DNA from 2 places in the Streptomyces sp. NPDC015242 genome. Region 2 is predicted to be linked to the other one. Evidence: riboswitches for the same ligand, from Rfam matches in the RefSeq annotation. Region 2 holds a riboswitch; the other holds the start of a gene.
The links. A riboswitch is a leader RNA that binds a small molecule or an ion and turns the genes downstream of it on or off. The one in region 2 is predicted to bind S-adenosylmethionine.
Positions count from the first base shown of each region.

Region 1: linked by a shared signal. The riboswitch ahead of ACF07N_RS34155 (aminotransferase class V-fold PLP-dependent enzyme) and the one ahead of thrC (threonine synthase) in region 2 are both predicted to bind S-adenosylmethionine.

Region 1 is NZ_JBIBUF010000012.1:266,621-274,179, forward strand. Features, by position in the region: gene ACF07N_RS34145 (cytochrome bc complex cytochrome b subunit) at 1-953, shown strand, start outside; gene trpD (anthranilate phosphoribosyltransferase) at 1,090-2,154, shown strand; SAM riboswitch class IV at 2,232-2,348, shown strand; gene ACF07N_RS34155 (aminotransferase class V-fold PLP-dependent enzyme) at 2,508-3,875, shown strand; gene ACF07N_RS34160 (glycerate kinase) at 3,830-5,044, opposite strand; gene ACF07N_RS34165 (SLC13 family permease) at 5,055-6,470, opposite strand; gene ACF07N_RS34170 (response regulator transcription factor) at 6,552-7,211, opposite strand; gene ACF07N_RS34175 (ATP-binding protein) at 7,208-7,559, opposite strand, start outside.
Region 2 is NZ_JBIBUF010000008.1:398,746-406,304, forward strand. Features, by position in the region: gene ACF07N_RS27345 (NADH:flavin oxidoreductase) at 9-1,160, opposite strand; gene groL (chaperonin GroEL) at 1,320-2,942, opposite strand; gene ACF07N_RS27355 (cold-shock protein) at 3,274-3,477, opposite strand; gene ACF07N_RS27360 (ubiquitin-like small modifier protein 1) at 3,916-4,191, opposite strand; gene thrC (threonine synthase) at 4,277-5,563, opposite strand; SAM riboswitch class I at 5,582-5,737, opposite strand; gene ACF07N_RS27370 (glucosyl-3-phosphoglycerate synthase) at 5,890-6,834, shown strand; gene ACF07N_RS27375 (trehalose-6-phosphate synthase) at 6,907-7,559, shown strand, end outside.

The DNA of each region.
Region 1 (7,559 bases), on a different contig from region 2:
GGCTCGTGGTCGGCCACCTGATCCTGGTCTTCTACCACAAGCACACGCAGTTCGCGGGTCCCGGCCGGACCAACAAGAACGTCGTCGGCATGCCGCTGCTGCCGGTCTACATGGCCAAGGCCGGAGGCTTCTTCTTCCTGGTCTTCGGTGTCATCGCGGCCATCGCCGGCATCGCGACCGTCAACCCGATCTGGGTCCTGGGCCCCTACCGGCCCGACCAGGTGTCGACCGGTGCCCAGCCCGACTGGTACATGGGCTTCGCCGAGGGCCTGGTCCGCGCCATGCCGGGCTGGGAGATCAACCTCTGGGGTCACACGCTGGTCCTGGGCGTGTTCATCCCGCTGGTCCTGTTCGGCCTGTTCCTCGCGATCATCGCCCTGTACCCGTTCATCGAGTCCTGGGTCACCGGGGACAAGCGCGAGCACCACATCCTGGACCGGCCGCGCAACGCCCCGACGCGCACCGCCTTCGGTGTCGCCTGGATCACCGGCTACATCATCATGCTGATCGGCGGTGGCAACGACATCGTCGCCACGCACTTCCACCTGTCGATCAACGCGGTCACCTGGTTCGTCCGGATCGGGTTCTTCGCCGGGCCGGTCATCGCGTTCGTCATCACCAAGCGCATCTGCCTCGGCCTGCAGCGCCGGGACAAGGACAAGGTGCTGCACGGCCGCGAGTCGGGCATCATCAAGCGCCTGCCGCACGGTGAGTTCATCGAGGTGCACGAGCCGCTCAGCCAGGAGCAGATGTACACGCTCACGGCGCACGAGCAGTACAAGCCGGTCGAGCTCGGCCCGACGGTCGACGAGAACGGTGTCGAGCGCAAGGTGAAGGGCTCCGAGAAGCTGCGCGCCAAGCTCAGCGACGCCTACTACGGCGAGGGCGCCCAGATCCCGAAGCCCACCGTCGAGGAGTACCGGGAGATCACGAGCGGCCACGGCCACCACTGATCACTGCTTCGCCACGCCACACGAGGGCCCCGTCCGGTGTTCGGACGGGGCCCTTCGCGGTGCCGGGGGCTGGATAGGGTGGACCTCGTTGAGACTCTCGTCCCGTAGTGCGGGACACCTGACCCTGGAGCGGCTTATGAGCGCTGTGACCCCCGCTGGAGGCGACACCGCGGCGGGCCGCTCCTGGCCCCTGCTGTTGAACGGCCTGCTCGAAGGCCGCGACCTGACCGCCGACGACACCGCCTGGGCGATGGACCTGATCATGCGCGGCGAGGCGACGGACGCGCAGATCGCCGGGTTCGTGGTGGCGCTGCGCGCCAAGGGCGAGACGGTCGAGGAGATCGCCGGGTTCGTCCGGGCGATGTACGCGCACGCCAACGTCATCGAGGTGCCGGGCCCGGCGGTCGACATCGTCGGCACGGGCGGCGACGGCGCCAAGACCGTCAACATCTCCACGATGTCGGCGATCGTCATCGCCGGCACCGGCGCGAAGGTCGTCAAGCACGGCAACCGCGCCGCCTCCTCCGCGTCCGGCGCCTCGGACGTCCTGGAGAAGCTCGGCGTCAACCTGGAGCTGCCGACGCACCGGGTGGCGGCGGTGGCCGAGGAGGCCGGGATCACCTTCTGCTTCGCGGCGAAGTTCCACCCGTCGATGCGGTACGCGGGCGCGGCTCGCGGCCAGTTGGGCATCCGGACGATCTTCAACGTCCTCGGCCCGCTGACCAACCCCGCGAAGGTCCGGGCCCAGGCGGTCGGCGTGGCCGACCCGCGCATGGCGCCGATCGTGGCCGGGGTCTTCGCCGAGCGCGGCCACTCCTCCCTGGTCTTCCGCGGCGACGACGGTCTCGACGAGCTGACCACCACGGCCACCTCCCGGGTCTGGATCGTCCGCGACGGCAAGGTGACCGAGGAGGCCTTCGACCCGCGCGACGTCGGTCTGGAACTGGTCCCGGTGGAGGCCCTGCGCGGCGCGGACGCGTCCTACAACGCCGAGGTCGCCCGCCGCCTGCTGGACGGCGAGAGGGGCCCGGTGCGGGACGCGGTGCTGCTGAACTCGGCGGCGGCGCTGATGGCGCTGGAGCCGGGCACGGGCACGCTGGCCGAGCAGATCGGCGCGGGCATGGCGAGGGCGGCGGAGTCGCTCGACTCCGGGGCCGCCAAGCGGACCCTGGAGCGGTGGGTGGCCGCCAGCAACGCGTAGCCGGGCGCGACGTGCGGCGTCCCGCGATCCGGACTCGGGTTGCGGGACGCCGATCTTTTCGCGTACGTTCCTGGCCAGGTCATGAGTGACAGTCATGAGGCCCCGGCCGACTGTCCGGCAACCCTCCGTCCGTGGCGGGGTGCCCCGGGTGAAGACCAGGCCGCAGGCAGCGAGGTCTGCGGCAAGCGCGGACCCCTCGCGATACCAGGGGTCCTGGTCGTCGAGGAGTTCTTCGTGAGTCAGCGAATGCGATAGGGCCGCAGAGCCCCGCCTCCGCATCCCTTCTTCCTTCACCCCCGCCGGCAGCCCATGGGCTCGCGGGCGGAGTCACCTGATCTCACGGGAGTTCACCGATGTCCGTCTCCACCGTTGCCGCAGACCAGTCCGTTTGTGCCCCGCTGCCCGTTCTGGGACGGGATGTCACCGTGCCGCTGGTGACCGGCGGAGAGGTCACCTACGCCGCGCTGGACTACGCCGCCAGCGCCCCGGCGCTCCAGCGGGTCTGGGACGACGTGGCCGCCTACGCGCCGTACTACGGCAGCGTCCACCGCGGTGCCGGGTACCTGTCCCAGCTGTCGACCGACCTGTTCGAGAACGCCCGCCGGACCGTCGCGGAGTTCCTCGGCTGCCGCGCCGGCGACCAGGTCGTCTTCACCCGCTCCACCACCGACTCCCTCAACCTGCTCGCCGCCGCGCTGCCCCAGGACTGCCAGGTGTTCGTGTTCGAGACCGAGCACCACGCCTCCCTGCTGCCCTGGCGCGACGCCCGCGTCACGTACCTCGACGCCCCGCGCAGTCACCACGAGGCCGTCGAGACGCTGGAGCGCGCCCTCGCCGGCCGGGACCCCCACGGGCCGGCCCTGGTCTGCGTCACAGGCGCCTCGAACGTCACCGGCGAGCTGTGGCCGGTACGGGAACTCGCGGCCGCGGCGCACGCCCACGGCGCCCGGATCGTGCTGGACGCCGCCCAGCTGGCCCCGCACCACCCGGTGTCCGTCGCGGACCTCGACGTCGACTGGGTCGCCTTCTCCGGGCACAAGCTCTACGCGCCCTTCGGCTCCGGCGTGCTGGCCGGGCGGTCCGACTGGCTGCGCGAGGCCGAGCCGTACCTCGCGGGCGGCGGAGCCTCCCGGAAGGTCACGCGCCGCGCGGACGGGGGCGTGGACGTGGAGTGGCACGAGAGCGCCGCCCGCCACGAGGCCGGCTCCCCGAACGTCATCGGCGCCTACTCCATCGCCTCCGCCTGCAAGGCCCTCACCGAGGCCGGCTTCGACACCCTGGTCGCCCGCGAGCGGTACCTGATCGAGCAGGTGCGCGCGGGTCTCGCCGAGGTGCCCGAGGTGCGGATCCTGTCCCTGTTCGGGGACGACGCCCCGCGCGTCGGCGTGATCTCCTTCGTCGTCGACGGCTGGAACAGCTCCCACTTCGCCGCCGCCCTCTCCGCCGAGTACGGCATCGGCGTGCGGGACGGGCTGTTCTGCGCCCATCCGCTGGTGCGCACGCTGCTGGGCAGCGACCCGCAGACGCAGGGCGAGTGCGGGGCGCCCGAGGCCGCGCCGGGGGAGAAGTCGCTCAACGCCATCCGGGTCAGCTTCGGCGCCGGCACGCCCGACGAGCACGTGGAGCGGTTCGTGCGGGCCGTGCGCGAGCTCGTGGCGGACGGGGCGAAGTGGAACTACCGCACGGAGGACGGGCGGTGCGTGCCGGACACCTCCGCGTGAAGGGCCCGGCTACCGGCGGCCGCCGGTAGCCGGGCGCCCAGGACGATCATCCGCAGGGCCCGTTCGGTGGCGTCGGTGAGCAGCTCGTTCGCCCGCAGCAGCGCCTCCGCCAGCTCCATGGGGCCGGGCAGGATGCCGTGGCAGGCGTCCACGCCCGGCACCTGGTGCGCGCCCTCGCCGAGGGTGCCGGCCAGGGCCAGCACCGGGCGGCCGTACAGCTTCGCCCGGCGCGCCACCTCGGCCGGGACCTTGCCGCGCGGCGTCTGGTGGTCCAGGGCGCCCTCGGCGGTGACGACCAGGTCGGCGCGGGCCAGCCGGGCGTCCAGGTCGAGGTGGTCCAGCAGCACGTCGAAGCGGGGCAGGAGCCGGGCGCCCAGGGCGGCGAGCCCGGCGCCCAGCCCGCCGGAGGCTCCCGTCCCCGGGTCGGAGCGCAGCGCGGTGCCCGGCACGGCGGCGTCGCGGGTGAGGACGAACGCCCAGTTCTCCAGGGCCGCCGACAGCTCCTCCACCTGCGCGGGCGTCGCCCCCTTCTGCGGCCCGAAGACCCGGGCCACGCCCCGCTCGCCGCACAGCACGTTGTACGGGTTGCAGGCCACGAGGAGTTCCACGCCCGTGAGACGGGGGTCGAGGCCGGTCGGGTCGACCCGGTGCAGCCGGATCAGCTCCCGGCCGCCGCGGGGGAGTTCGCGCCCCTGCTCGTCCAGCAGCCGGGCCCCGAGCGCCTGCAGCGCGCCCGCGCCGCCGTCACAGGTGCCCGAGTCCCCGCAGCCGACCAGGATCCGCCGGACGCCCGAGTCCAGGGCGGCGCGGAGCAGTTCGCCGACGCCGTACGTGGTCGTGGCGCCCGGGTCGCGCAGGTCCCGGGGGACCAGGGAGAGGCCCGCGACCGCCGCCATCTCCACCACGGCCGTGTCCCCGGAGCCCAGCAGGGCGAAGTGCGCGGCGACGGTCTCCCCGACCGGGCCGGTCGCCGGCACGGTGACGAGCACGCCGCCGGTCGCGGCGGCCAGGGCCGCGGCCGTGCCCTCACCGCCGTCCACCAGCGGGACGAGGTCGAGTTCGGCGCCGGGCAGCACGCGGCGCACACCGGCCGCGATGGCCTCGGCGGCGGCCCCGGCCGACAGGGACTCCTTGAAGCCGCTGGGGGCTACGACGACACGGTTCAGCACGGAAGGCTCCTCAACGGGTGACGGGCACGCCGAGCAGCGGCCACACCGCGACGGCGAACAACAGGACGAGCAGGGCGGTCAGCGGGGCCAGGACGGCGGACAGGCGCAGCAGGTCGCGCGGGGCGTAGGTGGGGGTGCCGGGGAGCTGCGCGAAGAGCGTGACCGGCTTGGCCGAGGCGGGCAGCGTGTGGCAGAAGCCCGCGGCGGCGGTGGAGGCCAGGGCGGTGGCGACCGGGTTGACGCCGGCACCGACGGCGGCGGCCACGACCAGCGGCACCAGGACCGACGAGCGGGCCGAGCGGGACTGCAGCACCAGGTGGGCCGCCGTGCTCACGGCGATCACGACCGCCAGGAAGACCACGGGGGTCGCGCCCGCCGGAAGCCCCGAGACCAGCCACCCGGCCGCGCCCGAGTCGGCGAGCGCGACGCCCATCGCCGTCGTCGCCGCCATGAACAGCAGCAGCGACCAGGGGACGGTCCTCAGCGCGTCCTTCAGCCGCACGGTGCCCAGCGCCGGCGAGGAGGCGATGACGGCACCGGTCAGCGCGACCAGGGCCGGCGGCACCCGGTGCAGCGGCTCACTGCACCACAGCACGACCACGGTGGCCAGCAGCAGGGCGCAGCGCTTCTCGGCCTGGCTCCAGGGGCCCGTCACCGGCTGCTCGCTGTGCTCCTGGATCCGCTCGGCGGTGATGCGGACCGGGCCGCGGCGGTCCGCGCGCCGGGTCGTCGTCAGCAGGACCGCCTCGGCGGCCAGGTGCGAGGAGACCACGGCCAGCGGCAGCCCCAGCAGCAGCCACTCCGTGAAGCCGATGTGCTGTCCCGTCGTCTCCCACAGCACCGACACGGTGATCAGATGCGCTCCCGCGCCGATCAGGGTCGCCACCGCCGACAGAAGGATCACGGTCGGAAACAGCAGTGCCAGCATCACGACCAGTCGCTTCCGGTCGGCCAGGACCTTCGCCAGCGCGAGGAACACCGGCAGCGCGAGCGCGGCCCGGCCGGAGGTGGCGGGCACCGCGAACGCCGTGACGACCAGCGCGGCGGTGGTCAGGTGCACGAGCTGCCGCACGCCACGGGCCCCGCTGACCAGGAACACCGCGGCCCGCCCTGCGAGCCCGGTCCGGCCCACCGCGGCCGCCAGCACGAACGCGCAGATCAGCAGCCAGACCGTGGCGTCACCGAGCGTCCCGAACAGGGTGTCGCTGCTGATCACCCCGGTCACGGTGAGCGCGAGCCCGGCCCCCAGCGCGACGTAGGTGTCGTCGATCGGCGTGCCGATCCAGGCGCAGGTCGCGAGGACGAACGCGGCGAGGGTGAGCCGCGCGTCGGCGCCGAGCCCCGGGAAGTTCGCCGGCACGGCCAGCAGCGCGCACAGGGACAGGGCGACGCACAGGGCGGCGGTGGTGCGGAGGGTCGGCGTCACACCGTCGAGGATCTGCACGGCCGGTGAGCCGTCGATGAGCCCCACATGAAGGAACGTTCAGGTGCCGCGCCCCACCCGGCGCTACGGCAGCCGGTACCCCATCCCGCGCACCGTCTCCACCCGCTCCGCGCCCAGCTTCCTGCGCAGCGTCCGCACGTACACGTCCACGATGTTGGACCCCGGATCGAAGTCGTACCCCCACACGTGCGAGAGGATCTGCTCCCGCGACAGCACCTGCCCGGGGTGCCGCAGGAACAGCTCCAGCAGCACGAACTCACGTGCCGTCAGATCGACCGTGCGCTCCCCGGACCGGGCCCGCCGGGTACGGAGGTCCAGGCTCAGGGTGCCCGACCTGAGCACCGTCACCTCCGGCGCCCGCGCCGCCGTACGGAGCCTGAGCCGCACCCGCGCCAGCAGTTCCTCGAACCGGAACGGCTTGGTCATCCAGTCGTCGGCGCCGCCCTCCAGGCCGGCCACCGTGTCCCGCACGGAGTCCCGCGCGGTCAGCACGATCACCGGCACCGAAACCCGGGCCTCGCGCAGCTCGCGCAGGATCGTGAAGCCGTCCCGGCCGGGCAGCCCGATGTCCAGGACGACGAGGTCGAAGCCGCCGGTCAGGGCGTACTCGTAGCCGGCGTCGCCGTCGGTGACGACGGTCGTGGTGAAGCCGTTGGAGCGCAGGCCCTTCTCCACGAAGGAGGCGATGCGCTCCTCGTCCTCGACGATGAGGATGCGGTTCACGGCAGGTTCCCTTCCGGTGTCCGGGGCGCGTGCAGCACCAGGGTGAAGGTGGCGCCGCCGCCGGGCGTCCCGTCGAGCCGTACCCGCCCCCGGTGGCCCTCCGCGATCGCCTTCACGATGGACAGCCCGAGCCCGGCCCCGGAGCCCCGGGCGCCGCGTCGGGCCGTGCCGCGGCGGAAGCGCTCGAAGATCACCGCGGTGTCCTGGGGCTGCACACCGGGGCCCGAGTCGGCGACGTACAGCTCCAGGTCCGGGCCGTCGGCGCGGGAGCCGATGCGGATGGTCTGGCCGGTGGTGGTGTGCTGCACGGCGTTCTGCGCGAGCTGCACCATGGCCTGGGTGATCCGC
Region 2 (7,559 bases):
CCTCCGGATCAGCTGAGGGTCTTCAGCGACGCCGCGTCGTACGGCGCCAGCTCGTCCAAGCGGCCGGCGAGGACCTTCTCGGCCCACCGCGGGTCCTGCAGCAGGGCGCGGCCGACGGCGACCAGGTCGAACTCGTCGCGCTCGAAGCGGTCCAGCAGGTTGTCGAGGTCGCCCAGCTCGGCGCCCTGGCCCTGGAAGGCCTTGACGAAGTCGCCGTTGAGGCCGACGGACCCGACCGTGATGGCGGGCTTGCCGGTGAGCTTCTTGGTCCAGCCGGCGAGGTTCAGGTCGGAGTCGTCGAACTCGGGCAGCCAGTAGCGGCGCGTGGAGGCGTGGAAGGCGTCGACACCGGCCGCGGCCAGCGGGGTGAGGATGGACTCCAGCTCCTCCGGGGTCTCGGCCAGGCGGGCGCCGTAGACGTCCTGCTTCCACTGCGAGTAGCGGAAGATGACGGGGAAGCCGGGCGAGACGCTCTCCCGGACGGCCGCGACGATCTCCGCCGCGAACCTGGTGCGGGCGACCCGGTCGCCGCCGTAGGCGTCGGTGCGGCGGTTGGTGCCCTCCCAGAGGAACTGGTCGAGCAGGTAGCCGTGGGCGCCGTGCAGCTCCACGCCGTCGAAGCCGATGCGCTCGGCGGCCGCGGCGGCCTCGGCGAAGGCACCGATGACGGCGTCGATGTCGGCCTGCGTCATGGCCTTGCCGGTGGGCTCGTCCTCACCGATGCGCAGCCCGGAGGGGCCGACGGCCGGGGCGTCCGCGACGGGCGGCTCGCCCTGCTTGCGGACCATGCCGATGTGCCACAGCTGCGGCACGATCGTGCCGCCCGCGGCGTGCACCGCCTCGGCGACCTTCGCCCAGCCCGCGAGCTGCTCCTCACCGTGGAACCGCGGCACGCGGTCGCTCTGCCCGGCCGACTCGTGCCCGACGTAGGTGCCCTCGGTGACGATCAGGCCGACCCCGGCGGCGGCGCGGCGGGCGTAGTAGGAGACGACGTCCTCGCCGGGCACGCCGCCCGGGGAGAACATGCGGGTCATGGGCGCCATCACGATCCGGTTGGGGACGGTCAGGCCGCCCAGGGTGACGGGCCGGGACAGGATTTCGGCGGCACGGGAGGCGACGGTCACGTGGGGGCTCCTTCGGATACCGGACAGGACACACATACCCGACAGTATGTGCACGTGCATCGGACCCCAGGTTCAACCATGTGGCCCGCCGCCGCCATCCCGAGCCCCCTGTGATCCCGCACACGCCGGAGGGCGGCACCCCCTGCCGGAGCAGGGAGTGCCGCCCTCCGAAAGGACGTCGACCGACTCAGTCGATCAGAAGTCCATGTCACCGCCCGGCATGCCGCCGCCGGCCGGCGCGGCGGCCTTCTCCGGCTTGTCGGCGATGACGGCCTCGGTGGTGAGGAACAGCGCGGCGATGGAGGCGGCGTTCTGCAGCGCGGAACGGGTCACCTTCGCCGGGTCGATGATGCCCTCGGCGATCATGTCGACGTACTCACCGGTCGCGGCGTTCAGGCCGTGGCCGACCTGGAGGTTGCGGACCTTCTCCACGACGACGCCACCCTCGAGACCACCGTTGACGGCGATCTGCTTCAGCGGGGCCTCCAGCGCGAGCTTCACGGCGTTGGCGCCGGTCGCCTCGTCACCGTCGAGCTCCAGCTTCTCGAAGACCTGGGAGGCCTGCAGCAGGGCCACGCCACCACCGGCGACGATGCCCTCCTCGACGGCCGCCTTGGCGTTGCGCACGGCGTCCTCGATGCGGTGCTTGCGCTCCTTGAGCTCCACCTCGGTGGCGGCACCGGCCTTGATGACCGCGACACCGCCGGCGAGCTTCGCCAGGCGCTCCTGCAGCTTCTCGCGGTCGTAGTCCGAGTCGCTGTTCTCGATCTCGGCGCGGATCTGGTTGACCCGGCCCTGCACCTGCTCGGCGGAGCCGGCACCGTCGACGATGGTGGTCTCGTCCTTGGTGATGACGACCTTGCGGGCCTTGCCCAGGAGGTCGAGCGTGGCGTTCTCCAGCTTGAGGCCGACCTCCTCGGAGATCACCTCGCCGCCGGTGAGGATGCCGATGTCCTGCAGCATCGCCTTGCGGCGGTCACCGAAGCCCGGGGCCTTGACGGCGACGGACTTGAAGGTGCCGCGGATCTTGTTGACGACCAGGGTCGACAGGGCCTCGCCCTCGACGTCCTCGGCGATGATCAGCAGCGGCTTGCCCGACTGCATGACCTTCTCCAGGAGCGGGAGCAGGTCCTTGACGTTGGAGATCTTGGAGTTGGCGATCAGGATGTACGGGTCGTCGAGGACGGCCTCCATACGCTCCATGTCGGTGGCGAAGTACGCCGAGATGTAGCCCTTGTCGAAGCGCATACCCTCGGTGAGCTCCAGCTCCAGACCGAAGGTCTGGGACTCCTCGACGGTGATGACGCCTTCCTTGCCGACCTTGTCCATGGCCTCGGCGATGAGCTCGCCGATCTGGGTGTCGGCGGCGGAGATGGAGGCCGTGGAAGCGATCTGCTCCTTGGTCTCGACGTCCTTCGCCTGCTCCAGCAGGGCGGCGGAGACGGCCTCGACGGCCTTCTCGATACCGCGCTTGAGGGCCATCGGGTTGGCACCGGCGGCCACGTTGCGCAGACCCTCGCGCACCAGGGCCTGGGCGAGGACGGTCGCCGTGGTCGTACCGTCACCGGCGACGTCGTCCGTCTTCTTGGCGACTTCCTTGACCAGCTCGGCGCCGATCTTCTCGTACGGGTCCTCGAGCTCGATCTCCTTGGCGATGGAGACACCGTCGTTGGTGATCGTGGGCGCGCCCCACTTCTTCTCGAGGACGACGTTGCGGCCCTTGGGGCCGAGCGTCACCTTCACGGCGTCCGCGAGCTGGTTCATGCCGCGCTCGAGGCCGCGCCGCGCCTCCTCGTCGAACGCGATGATCTTGGCCATGTGAAGTGGTCCCTCCAGGACTGGGGGTGATTACTTCGGACCGCGCCCGCGCCCGCGACGGACGGCCCCCGACCGGCGGTTCCTTGCCCCACCTGGTCCGTGGCCTCACCGACCCGGTCCTTACGTTGTCACTCTCACCTTCAGAGTGCTAACGCAATGATTAGCACTCGGGCATGGCGAGTGCAAGCGCCTCCGGGGGATCGGCCGGGGGCGTCAGCCCCCCGCGAACACCCCCACGCACCCCCCGCGAGCAGGCCGAAGGGCCCGCACCCCGGGGGGTACGGGCCCTTCAGAGAAGACCTGTCGCTTGCGCGTTGGTCGTGGTGCGCGTTCAGGCGGTGACGCGAACCATGTCGGCCTGCGGGCCCTTCTGACCCTGCGAGATCTCGAACTCGACCCGCTGGCCCTCTTCCAGGGTGCGGTAGCCGTCCATCTGGATCGCGCTGTAGTGGACGAAAACATCCGCACCACCGTCGACCGCGATGAAGCCGTACCCCTTCTCCGCGTTGAACCACTTGACGGTGCCCTGAGCCATGCCTAACTCCCCTATTACTGGCCCTTGCACAGATCCACACTTCGCGGACCCGGGTCAGACCTCACCCCCCACGGTTGGGGGCGTGCGCCGGAACGCGTCGACCGCGGCTGAATGTATCTGTCCAACTGCCGTCTGCAACAGGTCAATCGGACGAGAATTCTGGACTCGCGGGGTCCGGAATGTGGGGAGAGTTCACCCGAATTCAGGGCAAGTCGGGCCACAGAAAAGCCACAAAAGCCGCGAAAGACGCGCACACTTTGGCTACATCTTGTCGGGCTCGCGGCAGGAATGCAGGGTTCCGATCAGCGGATCGGGATCGCGTTCCCCAACTCTACCGCGCTCAATCACACAGAATTGCCCCCTCCGCTTCTCTCACGGTGGGGGCAATTCGCTGAACGCTCGGTAACCGGCATTACTCCAGGTAACGCCGAGGCCGGTTCACCCTCCGGCGACGGCCGGGATGATCGACACTCCGGCACCGTCCGGGGTGGCCGTCTCCAGCCCCTGCTCGAACCGCACGTCGTCGTCGTTCACGTAGACGTTGACGAAGCGGCGCAGCTTCCCCTGGTCGTCCAGCACCCGGGCGGCGATCCCGGTGTGGTTCTTCTCCAGGTCGGCGATGACCTCGCCCAGGGTCGCCCCCTCGGCGGCGACCTCGGCCTGCCCGCCGGTGTAGGTACGCAGGATGGTGGGGATGCGAACGGTGACGCTCATGACTTCAGAACCTCCGGTTTGGTGACGGACCCAGGGGCGCGGGGAACTGCGCGAACAACCCCCACCGGCCCGCAGTGAACAACGATCAGACGAGCCCAGCTGCCCGGAACGACTCCAGACTCGGGCGAATGGTCGCGGTGAGCCCCGTGCCCGCCACCGCGTCCAGCGTCTTCAGACCGTCCCCGGTGTTCAGCACCACGGTCGTCCTCGCCGGGTCGAGGAGCCCGTTCTCGACGAGCTTCTTCGTCACGCCCACCGTCACACCACCGGCGGTCTCCGCGAAGATCCCCTCGGTCCTGGCCAGGACCTTGATCGCCTCGACGACCTGCTCGTCCGTCACGTCCTCCACCGCACCGCCCGTACGCCGCGCGATGTCCAGCACGTACGGCCCGTCCGCCGGGTTGCCGATCGCCAGCGACTTGGCGATCGTGTCCGGCTTCTGCGGCCGCACCACGTCGTGCCCGGCCTTGAACGCCGTCGACACCGGCGAGCAGCCCAGCGCCTGCGCGCCGAAGATCTTGTACGGCTTGTCCTCGACCAGCCCGAGCTTGATCAGCTCCTGGAGCCCCTTGTCGATCTTCGTGAGCTGCGAGCCGGAGGCGATCGGCACCACGATCTGGTCGGGGAGCTGCCACCCGAGCTGCTCGCAGATCTCGTACGCCAGCGTCTTGGAGCCCTCGGCGTAGTACGGCCGCAGGTTGACGTTGACGAAGCCCCAGCCCTCGCCGGCCGGGTCGCCGATCAGCTCGGAGCAGAAGCGGTTCACGTCGTCGTAGTTGCCCTCGATGCCGACGAGCTCACCGCCGTAGACCGCGGCCATGACGACCTTGCCCTGCTCCAGGTCGTGCGGGATGAACACGCAGGAGCGGAAGCCGGCGCGGGCCGCTGCGGCGCCCACCGCGCCGGCCAGGTTGCCGGTGGAGGAGCAGGAGAGGGTGGTGAAGCCGAAGGCGCGGGCCGCCTCCAGGGCCTGCGCGACGACGCGGTCCTTGAAGGAGTGCGTCGGGTTGCCGGAGTCGTCCTTGACGAAGAGCTTGCCGGCGTCGACACCCAGCTCGCGCGCCAGGTTGTCGGCCTGCACGAGCTTGGTCCAGCCCGGGTTGAGGTTCGGCTTGTCCGCGACGTCGGCCGGGACCGGCAGCAGCGGGGCGTAACGCCAGATGTTCGCGGGTCCCGCCTCGATCTTCTTCCGCAGCTCCTCGGCGTCGTAGGCCGAGAAGTCGTAGGCGATCTCCAGCGGGCCGAAACACTCCTCGCAGGCGAAGACCGGGCCGAGGGGCACGCGGTGACCGCACTCACGGCAGCTCAGCGCGGCGGCCGGGCCGAGGTCTACGGTGGAGTTCGTGGTGCTTGCAACAGTCTGCACAGCCATGTGAGGCGAGGCCCTTTCTCCTCATCTTCCTCACGACGCATCTCGCCGTGAGACGGATTTGGCACCTTCCCTAGCCGGGAGCCTCGCGCTGTGGTCGCCAGTGACCTACGAGAACCGACTGGAGGGTTGCCGGGGCTTCATCGGGCCGTTTCCCTCTGCCCCTCTGGATGAGCTGTATGTGGTTGTAGGCGGCGGCCGACCTCGGACATGCGATGGTCACCCGCGTTGTTCAAGACTGTAACCGACGACCAGGACAGTTGAGATAGTCGTCCGAACCGCGAGATGGCTCACAGTCGTCCCGCCGAGAGAACGAAGGAGCCGCCACGGTGCTGGAAGAAGTCGAGCGCTGGCTGGGCACCCGTTCCTGGTCCGCCACCGAGCGTCCGCTCCACCGGATCCTCGCCGCCAAGCAGCGCGCGGGCCGGACGGTGAGCGTGGTGCTGCCCGCCCTGAACGAGGAGGAGACGGTCGGCGACATCGTCGCCGTCATCCGCCACGACCTGATGCTGCAGGTCCCGCTCGTCGACGAGCTGGTCGTCGTGGACTCGGGATCGACCGACCGCACCGCCGAGGTGGCCGCCGCCGCGGGCGCGACCGTGGTGCACCGCGACGCGATACTCCCGCGCGTCCCGGCCGTGCGCGGCAAGGGCGAGGTGCTGTGGCGCTCGCTGCTCGTCACGCGCGGCGACATCGTCTGCTTCATCGACGCGGACCTGCGGGACTTCTCGTCCGACTTCGTCTCGGGGATCGTCGGCCCGCTGCTGACCGACCCGGACGTGGCTCTGGTGAAGGGCATGTACGACCGTCCCCTCGGCGGCGCCGCCGGGCAGGGCGGCCGGGTCACCGAGCTGATGGCCCGCCCGCTGCTGAACATGCACTGGCCGCAGCTGGCCGGCTTCGTGCAGCCGCTGGGCGGGGAGTACGCGGCCCGCCGCTCGCTGCTGGAGCGGCTGCCGTTCCCCGTCGGCTACGGCGTCGAACTGGGCATGCTGGTCGACGCCCTGCACCTGGTGGGCCTGGACGCCCTCGCCCAGGTGGACGTCGGGGTGCGCAAGCACCGGCACCAGGACGGGCAGGCGCTGGGCCGGATGGCCGCCGAGATCTACCGCACGGCCCAGCTGCGGCTGGCCCGGGGGCATCTGATCCGGCCGTCCCTGACGCAGTTCGAGCGGGGCGGTGACGGCTTCGAGCCGCGGACGTACTCCGTCGACACCGAGGAACGTCCGCCGATGGTGGAGATCGCCGAGTACCAGGCGCGACGGGCCGCCTGACCGTGACCGTTTTCGGCCGGACGCGGCAGGTCCGTACGTTTGAGCGTTTACAGCCGGGCTAGGTTGAGGCCTATGGGTTCGACGCACGGTTCTGCACGGGTACTGGTGGCCTCCAACCGGGGCCCGGTCTCCTACACGGTCGGTGAGGACGGTTCGCTGGACGCCAAGCGGGGCGGCGGCGGGCTGGTCTCGGGGCTCTCCGCGATCGGCTCGGACGCCGACGCGCTGTGGGTCTGCTCGGCGCTGTCCGACGGCGACCGCGAGGCGGTCCGGCGCGGAGTCGGGGAGGACGGCGTGCGGATGCTGGACATCCCGGCCGACGTGCACGCCGACGCCTACAACGGCATCGCCAACTCGGTGCTGTGGTTCGTGCACCACATGCTCTACCAGACGCCGCTGGAGCCGGTCTTCGACGCGGAGTTCCGGCGCCAGTGGGCGTCGTACGAGACGTACAACCGGGCGTTCGCCGAGGCGCTGGCCGAGGAGGCGGCGCAGGGCGCGGCGGTCGTGGTGCAGGACTACCACCTGACGCTGGTGCCGGGCATGCTGCGCGAGCTGCGCCCGGACCTCAGGATCGGCCACTTCTCGCACACGCCGTGGGCGCCGCCCGAGTACTTCCGGATGCTGCCGGACGACGTGGCCGGGCAGGTGCTGCGCGGCATGCTCGGCGCGGACCGGCTCGGCTTCCTCACCCAGCGCTGGGCGGACGCGTTCACCGCGTGCGC